Regions from separate parts of the Lactiplantibacillus paraplantarum genome, predicted to be linked through region 1. Evidence: predicted binding sites of a transcription regulator. Region 1 holds the regulator's gene; the other holds the start of a gene.
The links. Region 1 encodes HrcA, which represses chaperone genes, less so after heat shock. Its sites were predicted from a motif close to TTAGCACTCNNNNNNNNNGAGTGCTAA; they were not measured.
Positions count from the first base shown of each region.

Region 1 (8,127 bases):
TGATTGGTGATATTAGCTGCGCCGCTAATAGTACGCTAAGTTCAATTATCAGTGTAACAATCTAACAACCGATAACGCCTGTGACACCTCAAAAAGAACAAAATCCTGCATTTGCGCTTACTGGTCCGACATATTTGTAACGGTTTTGTAACATCAACGTTACTCTCCCCATGAGTAAACGACGTATTACTTCACCTCCTTGACTAATTCTAGCACTCACTAATCACTAGGCGACAGGATAACGAAACAGTTTGCACAAAAATCAGGCTACTGAAAAGTCACTTAATAAACAGGCTCAATAGCTTTACAAGTTAACATAAAAAAGCTGGGTAAGCACCATCACAACTCATGATGGGCGCTTACCCAGCTACTTATTACATTTATAAAATCAGTCTGCCTAGTTAGACACCCCGAAGTTTGTCAAATAATGAACTCTTACCGTTACCGGCAACCGTCTTACCACTAGCTTTAGCGAAGGTCTTCAAAGCTTCTTTCTGACCTTTGTTCAAGTGTGTTGGTGTTTCAATGGCAACCGTGACCCGTTCATCACCATTGCCATTACCACGCAATCGGGGTGCACCCTTGCCACGTAACCGGAAAGTCGTCCCCGTTTGAGTACCAGCTGGGATCTTCAACTTAACGTCACCATGAACGGTCTTAACCTGAACTTCATCACCAAGCGCTGCTTGAACAAAGTCAATCGGCAACTTGAAGTAAATCGTCGCCCCATCACGTTCAAAGTCTTTGCTTGGTTCAACCCTAAAGATGATAAAGAGATCCCCATAAGGGCCACCATTAGTACCGGCTTCTCCTTGGTTTTGAAGTCGCATTTGCTGTCCTTCTTCAACCCCAGCAGGAACGGTCACTTTGATAGAATGGCTCTGTTCCGTATGTCCAGAACCACCACAAGTTGCACACTTATCTTTGATTTCTTTACCAGTCCCGTGACAAACGTCACACACTTGTTGACTCATCATCCGACCAAGCGGTGTGTTGGTCTGAACTTGGATATAACCAGCACCATGACATTTTGAACAGGTCACTGGTGAAGTCCCAGGCTTAGCACCGGAACCGCCACACGTTTCACATTGTTCCTCACGATTATAAGTAATGGTCGTCTTCTTACCAAAAATGGCATCTTCAAATTTCAATGTCATTTCATACTGTAAATCACGCCCTTGTTGCGGCGCCGTTGGGTTAGGTCGCCGTGAGCCACCTGCGCCACCACCAAAGAAGGAACTAAAAATATCCTCAAAGCCACCGCCGCCACCGAAGCCGCCAAAGTCTTGGCCACCAAAGCCACCGGCACCGCCGCCAAAGCCTTGCTGACCGCCAGTTGATCCAAATTGGTCATACTGAGACCGCTTTTGAGGATCGCCTAACGTTTCATACGCTTCATTGACAGCTTTAAACTTTTCTTCCGCACCAGGTTCATGATTCAAATCAGGATGATACTTCTTTGAAAGCTTACGGTACGCCTTCTTAATTTCGTCCTGACTGGCATCCTTTTCAACACCCAGAACCTTATATAAGTCTTGCTCTGCCATTGTAACCTCCTAATGAACCTTAATTAAGTCTCATTAATACTAGCATATTTAAACCAAAAAGGCCAAAGCCACGTGGCCTTGGCCTTTTGTTCTGACAGTTTTACTTCTTATCCTTGTCTTTATCCAAGTCTTCAAAGTCACCGTCAACCGTGTTGTCATCACCGCTCTTGGCCGAATCAGCGTTGCCAGCAGCATTACCGTCGGCACCAGCTTGAGCACCCTGAGCTTCTTGGGCTTGTTGATACAACTTGACTGATAAGTCTTGAACGATCTTATTCAAATCATCCTTCTTGGCTTTCATCTCATCAATATTGTTATCATCTTGAGCCTTCTTCAAAGCATCACGGGCATCTTGAGCCTTCTTAACTTCATCTTCGGAAACCTTACCTTCAAGATCCTTCAAGGTCTTGTCGGTCGTAAAGATCAATTGATCGACTTCGTTCTTCAAGTCAACTTCTTCTTTACGTTGCTTATCGGCTTCTTCATTTTCTTTGGCTTCCTTGACCATTTGATCAATTTCGTCGTCTGAGAGACCCGATGAACTCTTAATGGTAATCTTTTGTTCTTTATTAGTTCCCATATCCTTAGCAGAAACGTTAACGATCCCGTTCTTATCGATATCGAATTTAACTTCGATTTGAGGAACGCCACGAGGTGCTGCTGGAATGTCGGTTAATTGGAAACGACCTAACGTCTTGTTGTCCGCAGCCATTGGCCGTTCACCTTGCAAGACATGAATGTCAACAGCTGGTTGATTATCAGCAGCCGTACTGAAGACTTGTGACTTGCTAGTTGGAATGGTGGTATTACGGTCAATCAATTTCGTGAAGACCCCACCCATAGTTTCAATTCCAAGTGAAAGTGGCGTAACATCAAGCAACACAACGTCCTTAACATCACCAGTAATCACACCACCTTGAACAGCTGCCCCTAAGGCAACCGCTTCATCAGGGTTGATTGAATGGTTAGATTCTTTGCCAGTCCACTTTTCAACGGCTTCTTGAACAGCTGGAATCCGGGTAGACCCACCGTTTAAGATAACAACGTCTAAGTCGCTAGCAGAAAGGTTGGCATCTTTCAAAGCATTTTCAACTGGGATCCGGGTCTTTTCAACCAAGTCCGCCGTCAATTCATTGAACTTAGCCCGCGTTAACGTGGTTTCCAAATGCAAAGGACCACTAGCACCAGCTGAAATGAATGGTAAACTGATTTGCGCTTCAGAAACACCAGAGAGATCCTTCTTCGCTTTTTCAGCAGCATCCTTTAACCGTTGTAAGGCCATCTTGTCTTGTGATAAGTCAACGCCATTGTCAGCCTTGAAACTAGCCACTAACCAGTCGATGATCTTTTGGTCAAAGTCGTCACCACCAAGGTGAGTATCACCGTTTGTTGATAACACTTCGAAGACGCCATCGCCTAATTCCAAGATGGAGACATCAAACGTCCCACCACCAAGGTCATAAACTAAGATTTTTTCGTCTTTGTCGGTCTTATCCAAACCATAGGCTAAAGCTGCCGCCGTTGGTTCGTTAATAATCCGTTCGATGTTTAAACCGGCAATCTTACCAGCATCCTTAGTTGCTTGCCGTTGGGCATCATTAAAGTAAGCAGGAACAGTTACAACGGCCTTTTCAACCTTGTCACCAAGATAGTCTTCAGCAAATCCTTTGATGTATTGTAAAATCATTGCTGAAATTTGTTGTGGCGTGTAGTCTTTGCCTTCAATGTTAACCTTGTAACCCGCTTCACCCATGTGGCGCTTAATTGAAGCAACGGTATTAGGGTTAGTGATTGCTTGCCGCTTGGCAACTTCACCAACTTGAGTTTCGCCATCTTTGAATGCCACAACTGAAGGAACCGTCCGGCCACCTTCAGGAGTGGTGATAATCTTAGGTTCATTACCTTCAAGAACCGCTACCGCAGAGTTAGTAGTTCCGAGGTCAATCCCGATAATTTTATTACTTGCCATAAATTAACAAACCTCTTTTTAATTAGTATTTTTATTGATTAATTACTGTGCCACAACGACCATGGCTGGACGGAGTGTCCGGTCTTTCAATAGGTAACCCCGTTGTAAGACTTGCACCACCGTATCGGCCGGATGATCATCATCAACTGGCACGGTCTGAACAGCTTGGTGAATATTTGGATCAAACTTTTCACCCGCAGCGGCGACTTCAGTGACCCCATGCTTCTTCAAAGCGTCTTGCAAATGGCCATAGACCATTTCAACACCCTTCTTCAATTGCTGAGCCGCTTCATCATCCGCTTGCGTTGCTAAGGCCCGCTCTAAGTTATCTAATACGGGTAAAACATCCTTAGCCAACGCTTGACCGTCATATTTCAGCAACGCCGCTTGCTCTTTCTTGTTGCGGTTTTGCATATTGACGATCTCAGCTTGTGCTCGCAACAACTGATCGTCCTTTTCATCTAACTGCGCCTTAAGGTCAACAATTTGTTGCGCTTGCGGATCCACCTGTGTTGTTTCTTCGGATTGGTCCGCTGCGCTAGTTGCTGCCTGAGTTGCTTCACTGGCAGTAGAAGTTGCCTTTGAATCAGCTGTCGACGTCTGTGAATCGGTTGACGCCGTATGCGTTGATTTTTTTGCCAATGTTTTCATCTCCCTGTCCGTCACTCGTCAAAGTACCGGTAATAATCTAGTAATTTGCGGGCGAGTTCACGTTGGAACGCACCCATCAGCCCAATCATCCGTGAATACGGCATGGCGGTCGGTCCAAGTAAGGCAATCACACCCTGCCCGTGTTGATCGACATCGTAAGTAGCGGTAATCAAACTGTAGTTCTTCAACAAATCGTTGGTAATCTCATTACCGATACGAACCTGAATTTGTTGACCAGGTGGGCCAATCACATTAGCTAATCGATCCGTTTGATCAAGTAACGAGTACAATGACTGTAACTCTTTCGGGCTCTGTTGTTCGGTATAGTTAAACAAATTTAACTTGCCGCCAACATAGAAGCGCTCAGAAGCTGCCTTGGACAACACACTGCCAAAAATATCCAAGAAACCATCTGGATCTTGCAAATACTGTGCAAGTTTTAGTGGAATCTCATGAGTCAATTGACGGAGGACGTCTTGTAACGGCAAGCCAACTAGCTGGTCATCAATAAACCGAACGACCGGTTCCAGCTCATCACCAGTAATGTCATTAGGAATGGTGAACGTTTGATTTTCAACGTCACCATTATTCGTGACTAGGATCGCCATGACTTGATGATTGCCCAACGGTACGAGTCGGAAACCACTAAGACGGCTGTCTTTGAGCTCCGGACGCAACGTGAAGGTCGTATAGCTTGTCAATTGGGACAAAATATCGGCCGACTGGGCAACAATTTCGTCAATCTTATGGAACTCGCCACCTAACGAATGTTGAATTACTTTTAAGTCTTTGCCGTCAACCTTTTCGGGCTTCAGAATATGATCGACATAGTACCGGTACCCTTTAATTGATGGAATTCGACCTGATGACAAATGCGTTTTGACGATCAATCCCAAATCCTCTAGCCGGGCCATTTCATTACGAATGGTCGCCGAACTGACCTTGATTGGCAGCTCTTGAACTAGCGATTTGGACCCAACTGGGTTACCGCCCTCGGTATAGTCACGGACAATGGCCTTTAAAATTAGGCTTTGTCGTTCAGTTAACGTGATCATCACCTCTTTTTAGCACTTAACTTAATGGAGTGCTAACACAATTACTAATATAACAACCACCCCGATGAAAGTCAAGGAAAGACAAAGTATTTCTGGAAAAGAATGCTTGAATTATCAGTATGGTAAGCACCACCATGACAGGTCTTTAACGACCTCAATCAACAATTAGCACTCCTTACCTACGAGTGCTAATATACACCCACATCAATGACATTGCAAGCACGATGCCTAGCAATAGCACCTCGCCATCAGCGGCAATCCATATCGTAATCGCCAACATGGATTTAATACCCAGGATGTAATTGATTACCCACCAAAAAGTCCGAGACAAAACTAATTATGCCCAGTTTCTTTTTCCAGAAACTGAGCACAATTTTTCTATCAATATTGTCGAGATGGGGGCCATTAAAAACCGCATACACCTCTTACTACTTACCGTTCCGCTTTATTAATAGCATGATCGATAACTTCATTATCAAACTGTTCCTGAAGATAAGCCTCATTGTCGATCGGTAAGTGCACGTGAAAATCAGCAAAATGTTGAACCTTCAACGTAGCTTGTTCCACTTCGAATCCAAGCAAATGACCACCCAACTGATGATCCTTGCTTAGAAAATGTAAGTGAAAGCCACCGACCGTAGCCCCTTGGAACAAGTGTGGCGCATAGTAACCAATAATCGTTCCATCGACATCTTCCCCAGTAAACTCGGGTTGCGTCGCTGTTGCTGCAACCAACGTCTTATAAGGCGGTTCTTGCCGTGGGGCGACTCGCGTCTTAATATGTGCAAACGTGCCATCGACCCGAATGGCCGCAAACACATTCGTTAAGCGATAATCTTGAATAACCTGCTGTTCAAAATCGGCCTGCTTGATTGTTGCCAAGTTAGCGCTGATGTCAGGTTTTTCAAAGTGTACCGATGCAAACGGTAACGTTTCGTCAGGCTTGATTTCACGAATCTGGCCGTCTTCACGTGCCTGATAAGCGTGACCATCAACAATGATCACTTCACCGTTAAGACCATCTAGCGTCCCAATTCCAGTATCACCATGTGTTAAAAGTTCCCGGGCCGTGATGGTTCCATCAAATAGACCGGGCACGAGTAATCCTAACGTGCCGTGTTGAAAAATTGTTGTTGTATCCATTCATTATGCCTCCAAACTATCTGATTGTTTAGCAACTTGTATTCGGGGTGCCACCTGAAATGGGTGCATGGCATAGTAATCTCGGGTAGCCTGTTCATCACGTTTTAATTGGGCGACTAACTCATCCGCACCCGCAAATTTAATTTCACCACGCATTCGATGACTCCAACGAACCGTCAACTGTTGGCCGTAAAGATCACCGTGGAAATCTAATAAATAAATTTCAACCGTAATTGGACGATGATCGCCGAACGTGACGTTGCGCCCCACTGATGCCATCCCCATGACCCATTGTGAGCCAATCTGCACCATTGTGGCATAAATACCAATACCGGGCACCCGCGTATTGGAGCCGTGGGCAACGTTGGCAGTCGGGAAGCCCAGCGTACGGCCCCGTGCTTCACCATGGACCACTTCACCGCTAGTTTCATATTGATAGCCAAGTAACCGGTTGGCCGTATCAATTTCCCCAGCGTCCAACGCATGGCGAATGCGCGTCGAACTGATCTTTTCAGCATCCAATTCGGCCTTGGGAACTTCAATAATTTCAAATCGATTGCGACCATATTCGTTCAACCGTTGCATGTTGGCAATTTCGGCCGGTCCGTAAGTGTAATCAAAACCGGCCACTACTGTTTGCGCGTGCAAACCAACGATCAACTGGTCAACAAAGGTTTGCGGTGGCATGGCACCCACCGCCGCATCAAAATGGAGGACGTACAAGATTTCAACACCAAGTTCCGCCATCAATGCTGTTTTTTGAGCAATCGTCGTTAAATAGCGCACCTGCTGGGGGTCCGTATGTTTGAAGACAACTGACGGGTGCTGATCAAACGTCATCACTGCCAGTTTTGCGTGTTGTGCTTGGGCCGCCTGACGTGCCGTTGCAACAACTTGTTGATGCCCGCGGTGAACGCCGTCAAAAAAGCCTAAGGCCAATACGATCGGCCCTTCTGGGATTTGGCCCGTCGCCACGGGATACTTTAAATTAATCACCTGCATGACAAAAAACTCCTTAATTGACCGCAAACATTTTAAACGGTTTGTACCGTTGTTCATCCGGTCGGTAACTATATAGACATTTTAGGCTGTTTTGGTAAACTAACGCAACCATCGTGTTCGCATCTGGATCAGTTTGTTGGCCTTCCGCAGCCGTAATGAAGGCTCCGTTTTTGACGCGTTGCCACTGTTCATCAGTCAATGTGACCCGCGGGTATTGCCCCAATGCTTTATCGATTGGCGCTAGTAAATCACCGGCCGTGCCAGCCTCCACGTGTGCTGTAATTTCTTCAAAAGTCACCGTTTCGGCCAGCGTAAAGCCACCGCTCTTTAGCCGAGTTAGGTCGCTCATGACAGCGGGTACTCCGAGAGCCTTACCAACATCCACCGCCAACGTTCGCACATAGGTTCCTTTGCTACAAGCAACGGTAAAGTAAATCGTTTGCGTCTTAGTTTCCGGATCATAATCGGCAGCCTGCCGTTGCTTAAAGCTGGTAATCGTCACGTGACGTTCAGGTCGTTCGACCGTTTCACCGTTTCTGGCGTAGTCGTACAACCGCCGCCCGTTCACTTTCACTGCTGAAAACATCGGTGGAATTTGCGTAATTGCACCGGTCATCTGTTCTAGTGCTTCATCGATTGCTTCACTAGTAAACGGTTCACTAATCGCTTGCCGCGCAATCTCCTCGCCATCTAAGTCTTCAGTGGTCGTTGCAAATCCTAGTGTGATGCTGCCTTGGTATTCCTTGCCCGAAGCGACTAA
Region 1 covers NZ_CP032744.1:1,722,237-1,730,363, forward strand. The annotation lists gene dnaJ (molecular chaperone DnaJ) at 402-1,547, opposite strand; gene dnaK (molecular chaperone DnaK) at 1,648-3,516, opposite strand; gene grpE (nucleotide exchange factor GrpE) at 3,559-4,158, opposite strand; gene hrcA (heat-inducible transcriptional repressor HrcA) at 4,179-5,222, opposite strand; gene budA (acetolactate decarboxylase) at 5,655-6,365, opposite strand; gene ribF (riboflavin biosynthesis protein RibF) at 6,369-7,367, opposite strand; gene truB (tRNA pseudouridine(55) synthase TruB) at 7,381-8,127, opposite strand, start outside.

Region 2 (8,127 bases), 1.1 Mb from region 1:
ACGTTATCGAACAAGACATCGGCACCAAAACGCCGCATAACCTGCTGTACTTGTAGTAAAATCACGCTTTATTAAGCTCCTTTCACATTTGATTCGTGACATAATTGTAGCATATTGCAACGGTTTGCCCAATTATTTGGAATAATAAGTAATTATTATTTCACAAAGTCGTAGGTTATGCTAGAATAGTGTCAGCAAATTCACAAACTTTTATATAGGAGGACGCGTCCGAATGGCAGAAACAAAAATTCCACGGGCAACGGCAAAACGGTTACCGATTTATTACCGCTACTTGAATATTTTACTAGATGCAGATAAGAAGCGGGTATCATCAACCGAGTTGTCCGAGGCGGTTAAAGTAGATTCAGCAACGATTCGGCGAGACTTTTCGTATTTTGGGGCGCTCGGTAAACGAGGGTATGGATACGATGTTGAAACGTTGCTTGCATTTTTTAAAAAGATTTTGAACCAAGACACCTTAACGAACGTTGCCTTGATTGGGGTCGGAAATTTAGGTCACGCCTTATTAAACTTCAATTTTCACAAAAATAGTAATGTCCGAATTTCAGCAGCCTTTGATGTTAACGAGGCGATTGCCAATACGGTTCAAAGCGGGGTGCCAGTGTACCCAATGACTGAGTTGAAGAAGCAATTGATCGAACAACAGATTGAAATTGCAATTTTGACAGTCCCAACGACGGTCGTTCAGGAAATTACGGATGATTTGGTTGATGCTAACGTGAAGGGAATCATGAACTTCACGCCGTTACGAATTTCGGTTCCAGAAACAGTCCGGGTTCAAAACGTTGACTTGACCAATGAATTGCAAACATTGATCTACTTTATTGAGCATTATGGGCAGCAATTGGGCGAAACCGGTCATGACGATCAGAATGAGACGCAAGACTAAGTCACTGTCTTAGTTTAGATATTATATAGTAAAAGAAGGTGCCCCGGGACTGGTTCCCAGAGCACCTTTTTGTGTCAGCTTTTTACTTAAAAACAAGGGTTTAATGACGGCTTCAGCTATTGAGAGCTGCTAGTTTGGATTAATGCAGTAATCCAAACAGTGTTGGTAATACGACCGATGCATTCATTAAGATGTGGGCGGTCATAGAAGTTTGAATACGACCAGTATGTTGGTATAGCCAACAGAATAAGAGGCCGATAAATGCGTATAGAATAAAGTGACCATCCGCGTGTGCGAAGCTAAATAGGACGCTCGCAATTAAGGCTGCTCCAATCTTACCAGTGACTGCGCTAAGATTACCGAAGATAACTTTGCGAAAGACGATTTCTTCCATGATTGGGGCCCCGATAATGATTGCTAGGAAAAAGGCCGGGTATTGCTGGCCAACTGTCAAGAGCGTAGTGGTGTTAGTTGAGGCGGTTGACTGGCCTAATAATGCAGTGATTTTTAGAATAATTAATTGGCCGACGATGACGAGCACGAGTCCGATCAATCCCCAAAGAATGGTTTTGCTCCAATTGCTGGGATGCTTTTCAATCACATTTTTAGCCTTCATTCGGCTAGCTAACCAAATGAGCAGGACAGCACCGACCAAGTAATCAACTGTTTGAATGACGAATACTTGAGAACCAAGTTGATGAAAAGCGGTAACTAAAACGCTTGGTAGTGCGTAAATAATAAAGTAAATAATGAGAATAAAGATTGATTGGCGGCGATTGACCATCAACTCACGTCCTTTTAAAAGTTAAATTTAAGTTGCGTAGCGGTAACTGTAATTTTCATTATAGTCGATTTGACATTCTTTGACTAATAATTGACAAATTACTTGCAATCTTGAATTAAAATGATATAGTTGACAATGTAATTAGCACTTGGAACTACGGAGTGCTAAAAAAGAATAAATGGAGGGATTCACGTGTTAAAACCATTAGGAGATCGCGTTATCTTGCAACAACAAGAAGAAGAAGAACAAACAATTGGTGGGATTGTCATTGCCAATAACGCCAAGGAAAAGCCCCAAAGCGGGAAGGTTGTTGCCGTCAATGACGGTCGTGTTTTAGATAACGGGACAAAAGTTGACCCCAGCGTGAAGGTCGGCGATCAAGTATTATTCGATAAGTATGCCGGTACCGAAGTCAAGTATCAAGGTGCTAAGTACTTGGTATTGCACGAAAAAGATATCGTTGCAATCGAAGACTAATCCATTTAAATTGCGCAACTTAAAATAAATTAAATTCATGAGGTGAATAGAGATAATGGCTAAAGAATTAAAGTTCTCTGAAGATGCACGCTCAGCGATGCTAAAAGGTGTCGATCAATTAGCTGACACAGTTAAGTCAACGTTAGGGCCTAAGGGTCGCAACGTCGTTTTGGAACAATCATATGGTTCACCAACAATTACTAATGATGGTGTAACGATTGCTAAAGCAATTGAATTGGACGATCATTTCGAAAACATGGGTGCCAAGTTAGTTTCTGAAGTTGCTTCAAAGACTAATGACATTGCTGGTGATGGGACGACGACTGCAACGGTCTTAACGCAATCAATCGTTAATGAAGGTATGAAGAACGTTACCGCCGGTGCTAACCCTGTTGGCATTCGTCGTGGGATTGAAGAAGCCACTAAGACGGCGGTTGACTCATTACATGCCATGGCACACGAAGTTAAGACGCAAGAAGATATTGCGCAAATCGCTTCTGTATCTTCAGCAAGTGAAGAAACTGGTAAGCTAATTGCTGAAGCCATGGAAAAAGTTGGCCATGACGGTGTGATCACGATTGAAGAATCACGTGGTGTTGATACGAGTTTAGACGTTGTTGAAGGAATGCAATTCGACCGCGGCTACTTATCACAATACATGGTTACTGATAACGATAAGATGGAAGCTGATCTCGATAATCCTTATATCTTAATCACTGATAAGAAGATTTCGAACATTCAAGATATCTTGCCACTATTACAATCCATCGTTGAACAAGGCAAGCCATTGTTGATCATTGCTGATGATATTTCTGGTGAAGCTTTACCAACCTTAGTCTTGAACAAGATGCGTGGGACGTTTAACGTTGTCGCCGTTAAGGCACCCGGTTTTGGTGATCGGCGTAAGGAACAATTACAAGATATCGCAATTTTAACTGGTGGGACGGTTATCACTGACGATCTTGGCCTTGAATTGAAAGACACAACGATCGATCAATTAGGTCAAGCCAATAAAGTAACGGTTACTAAGGATAACACCACCATTGTTGAAGGTGCTGGCGCCAAGGATGCTATCTCAGAACGAGTTGAATTCATCCGTAACCAAATTAGTGAAACGACTTCTGACTTTGACAAGGAAAAGTTACAAGAACGTTTGGCTAAGTTAGCTGGTGGGGTTGCCGTTGTTCGTGTCGGTGCTGCTACTGAAACGGAATTAAAAGAACGCAAATACCGGATTGAAGATGCCTTGAACGCAACGCGGGCTGCCGTTGAAGAAGGCTTTGTTGCCGGTGGTGGTACTGCTTTGATTAATGTTATCAAAGATGTTGCTGCGTTGAAGGAAACCGGTGACGTTCAAACTGGGATCAACATTGTTAAACGTGCTTTGGAAGAACCAGTTCGCCAAATCGCTGAAAATGCTGGTTTGGAAGGCTCAGTAATCGTTGAAAAGATGAAGGAACAAAAGCCAGGTGTTGGGTTCAACGCCGCTACTGATGAATGGGTTGACATGATCGAAGCTGGTATCGTGGATCCTACTAAGGTAACGCGTTCTGCTTTACAAAACGCTGCTTCTGTTTCAGCCTTACTCTTAACGACTGAAGCCGTTGTTGCTGAAAAGCCAGATGAAAATGCGCCAGCTGCCCCAGCCGCACCAAACCCAGGTATGGGCGGTATGATGTAAACAAATCGTAACATTAAGCACTTACTCGGCTGAGTAAGTGCTTTTTTAGTGCTGTTAGGGTGTGAATCGACTAGAATAAAGGTATTGATTTATCCATATCAGAGCGGTAGGATTAGTCGTTAACGCAAAATGCGGGTGCAGCGAAGTACCCGGTAGTTCAACTGGTAGTATTTATTAAGTCAAAGTAGTAGAATCTACTTTGATTCAGCTTACTTGGGATAATTATTTTGGAAATAAAGGAGTTATTATCATGTGGCGTTATTTAAAACGGTTAGTTATTGGGAAACCGTTAAAAACCATGGACGAGGGTGGGCAGGCGCTCACTAAGTTCAAGGCACTGGCGCTGCTGTCGTCAGATGCGCTATCATCGGTGGCTTATGGTACTGAACAGATTACGACTGTCTTGATTACCCTTTCAGCGGCCGCGCTGATGTATCAATTGTACGTGGCGGCGCTTGTGTTAGTGCTGTTGTTTGCTATTACGATGTCGTACCGACAAATTATTCGGGCTTATCCATCTGGCGGTGGCGCCTACGTGGTTGCAAGTACGAACTGGGGACGGCCAGCCGGATTAGTTGCCGGGGGATCACTGCTGGTTGATTATATGTTGACTGTCGCGGTTTCTGTGACTTCTGGTACTGAGGCGATTACGTCGGCAATTCCGGCGTTAGCCAATTACCAAGTGCTAATTGCGGTACTGATTGTGATTGCCATTATGGCATTGAACTTACGTGGAATGCGTGAGTCCGCATCGTTCTTAACATTTCCCGTTTACTTTTTCATTATTATGATTATCGGTATGATTCTCTGGGGCGTTATGAATATTGCGAGTGGTAACTTAACTTACCATGCATCGGCAGCCGTTGGAGCACCCGTCCAGGGTATGACGTTAGTGCTGTTTTTACGGGCCTTCTCGTCTGGGTCGTCATCACTGACTGGGGTGGAAGCCATCAGTAACGCGGTGCCGAATTTCAAACGGCCTAAACGTAAAAATGCAGCCAATACGTTAGCCATCATGTCATTAGTCTTGGCGGTCTTCTTTGGTGGTATTACCTATTTAAGTTATTACTTAGGTGTTAAACCGCAAGCGGATAATACTGTCTTGTCACAAATTGCAACGGCAGTCTTTGGTCATGGCTTGTTCTACTACTTGTTACAATTAGCGACAGCGCTAATCTTAGCAGTCGCGGCCAACACTGGTTTCTCGGCTTTCCCAATCTTGGCATATAACTTAGCTAAGGATAAATTTTTGCCACATGCATACATGGATCGTGGGGATCGCTTAGGTTACTCTAATGGGATTATCTCGTTGGCTGTTGGGGCAATTGCCTTGATTTTCATTTTCCATGGTAAGACGACGCTATTGATCCCACTATATGCGGTCGGGGTGTTTGTGCCATTTACATTATCTCAATCTGGGATGATTATTCATTGGCTACGTGAACGTGGTCAATGGTGGTGGATGAAGGCGGCGGTGAACTTACTTGGGGCGCTGATTTCGTTGCTCTTGGTGGTTTTCCTATTCTTGCTACATTTCGGCAATGTCTGGCCATACTTGATCGTGATGCCACTCTTGCTCTACATGTTCTACCGGATTCACGTGCATTACAACCGAGTGGCTGCCCAATTGCGAGTGGTTGCGAAGGAAAAAGCGGCGATTCATGATTATGATGGTGCAACGGTAATCGTTCTTGTCTCCAATGTGACGCGGGTAACGGCCCAAGCGGTTAACTACGCGCGGTCGATTGGGGATTATGTGATTGCCATGCACGTTTCTTTTGATGAAAACCCGGAAAAGGAACATAAGACGGCAGCGGAATTTAAAGAAACCTTCCCGGACGTACGGTTTGTGGATATTCATTCTTCATACCGCTCAATTGCAACGCCGACACTGCGCTTCTGCGATGTGATTGCAAAACGCGCGGCGGAGCGGAATTTCTCGACGACGGTGCTCGTACCACAATTTGTACCGAAGAAACCTTGGCAAAATATTTTGCATAACCAAACTAGTTTGCGGTTGCGGGCGGTATTAAATTCGCGGGAAAATATTATTGTTTCAACTTATAACTATCATTTAAAAGAATAGTAACTTGATATTGAAACTCGGCATAGCTGCCGAGTTTTTATTTTTATGTCATAATATGAGTGACTGAGGTTATAATTTAGATGCTGAACTAGCTAGATAGCAGTAAATATGAATGAATTGTGTTGCCTTTACTAAGTTTTAGTGAAGCAAGTTGTCAAGTGTCATTGGGATTTGTATAATTATCATAATAGAGTGAGAAGGGAGTTACGCACAAATGATCAGATTTGAAATCCTAGTAAGCCTAGTGGCGACCATGATACTTTCTGCGATCTTGACGCCGTTTGTGCGGAAACTTGCATTTAAAATTGGGGCCGTGGACAAACCAAATGTTCGCCGAGTTAATAAGATTCCGATGCCGACAATGGGTGGTTTAGCAATTTTTATTTCCTATACCATTGGTACGACTGTGCTGTATCTCATGCACCAGTTTCCCAGTCGCATTTTTTTCGCACTGCTCGGTGGGGAACTGATTATCATTGCCACTGGTATTATCGATGATATTTATGAATTAAAGCCACGTCAGAAAATGTTAGGAATTACGTTAGCCGCCTTAGAGGTTTACTTTATTGGTGGCGTGCGGATGACAACTTTTACTTTCCCACTGTTGGGACTGATTCACTTTCAGTGGTTGAGTCTACCAGTAACCTTGCTGTGGATCTTAGCAATCACGAACGCGGTGAATTTAATCGATGGGCTAGATGGATTAGCCACTGGCGTTTCGATAATTTCACTAAGTACGATGGGGATTATTGGTTTGTTTTTCCTAAATGCCAATATGTTTGTTTCCTTATTAATCTTTACGTTAGTTGCCGCGATGATCGGTTTTCTACCCTATAATTTTTTCCCAGCCAGGATTTATCTGGGAGACACTGGTTCACTGTTTATTGGGTTCATGACCGCAGTATTCTCATTGTTTGGTTTAAAGAATGTGACCTTGATTTCAGTTGGTATTCCAGTCATGATCTTGGGAGTTCCGATTACGGATACGGTTTACGCAATGATTCGGCGCATCTTGAATAAGAAGCCAATCTCACAGGCGGACAAGCACCATTTACACCACCGCTTGATGCAATTAGGACTGACCCATCGTCAGACCGTGATGGTGATTTACGGTATTGCGCTCATCTTTTCGTTTATTTCATTGTTGTATCCGATCTCGTCAATCTGGGGTTCCGTTTTGCTAACAATCGGATTATTATTTGGTTTAGAACTATTCGTGGAGGCCATCGGATTAGCTGGCGATAATCGCCAACCGTTATTAGATTGGATCAAACGGACCGTAGCGCGGTTAACGTCCAAGAGTAATCACTAGCAATTAAAAATTATTGAAATGTTACAGGCATCCACCGGTTGGTTAGCGGGGATGCCTGTTTTTAGTTAATTATCGTTAAGTTCGCTTAGCTAGACTTTACCAAAACTATACAAGAAATTTACACAATCGTCATTCACAATTTACAAACGATTAGTAAGATTAAGCATGTTCCGAAGCAATCAACAATGTGTACCCATCGGACGGTGATGTTGCTCCATCACTTGTCGTAGCACTCCTACCCAGTTTTGCTATGATGGTTTGCCATGTTGGTTGCTTAATTTTGATAGTCAATTGAAGAAGGGGAGTTTCAATTATGAAAAAAGCACTGACACTCGGCGCATTAGCAGTAACGATGACCGTTTTACTAGCTGGTTGCGGCAGTAGCTCAGCCACGAGCACGAAGAATACTAGTAGCAGTGGTAGCGGTAGTTCTAAGACCACTAAGATTGTGGCAACTGGTTCAACAGCGCTACAACCACTGGTGGAACAGGCTGGCCAGGCGTACCAGAATGAACATACCAATGTCACCATTAACGTTCAGGGTGGTGGTTCTGGTGCTGGCTTGAGTCAAGTCGCTAAGGGTTCAGTCAATATTGGGAACTCTGACTTATTTGCGCAAGATCAAAAAGGATTAGATGCCAAAGGGTTAGTTGATCATAAAGTGGCCGTTGTGGGGATGGCCCCGGTTATTAATAAGGATGCCAATGTCACCAATGTTTCTAAAGAACAACTAGTCAAGATTTTCCAAGGTAAGATCACTAACTGGAAAGAAGTTGGTGGTAAGGATGAAAAAATTACCGTGGTTAACCGGGCACAAGGTAGTGGGACCCGTGCAACGTTTGAAAAATGGGGTTTAGACAATGCTAAGGTGGCCACT
Region 2 covers NZ_CP032744.1:586,223-594,349, forward strand. The annotation lists gene LP667_RS02795 (ABC-F family ATP-binding cassette domain-containing protein) at 1-65, opposite strand, end outside; gene LP667_RS02800 (redox-sensing transcriptional repressor Rex) at 233-910, shown strand; gene LP667_RS02805 (CPBP family intramembrane glutamic endopeptidase) at 1,050-1,694, opposite strand; gene groES (co-chaperone GroES) at 1,887-2,171, shown strand; gene groL (chaperonin GroEL) at 2,227-3,852, shown strand; gene LP667_RS02820 (APC family permease) at 4,103-5,938, shown strand; gene LP667_RS02825 (glycosyltransferase family 4 protein) at 6,153-7,250, shown strand; gene LP667_RS02830 (phosphate ABC transporter substrate-binding protein) at 7,564-8,127, shown strand, end outside.
Region 2: a site for HrcA is predicted at 1,836-1,862, ahead of groES (co-chaperone GroES). Genes of this name have one in related genera too.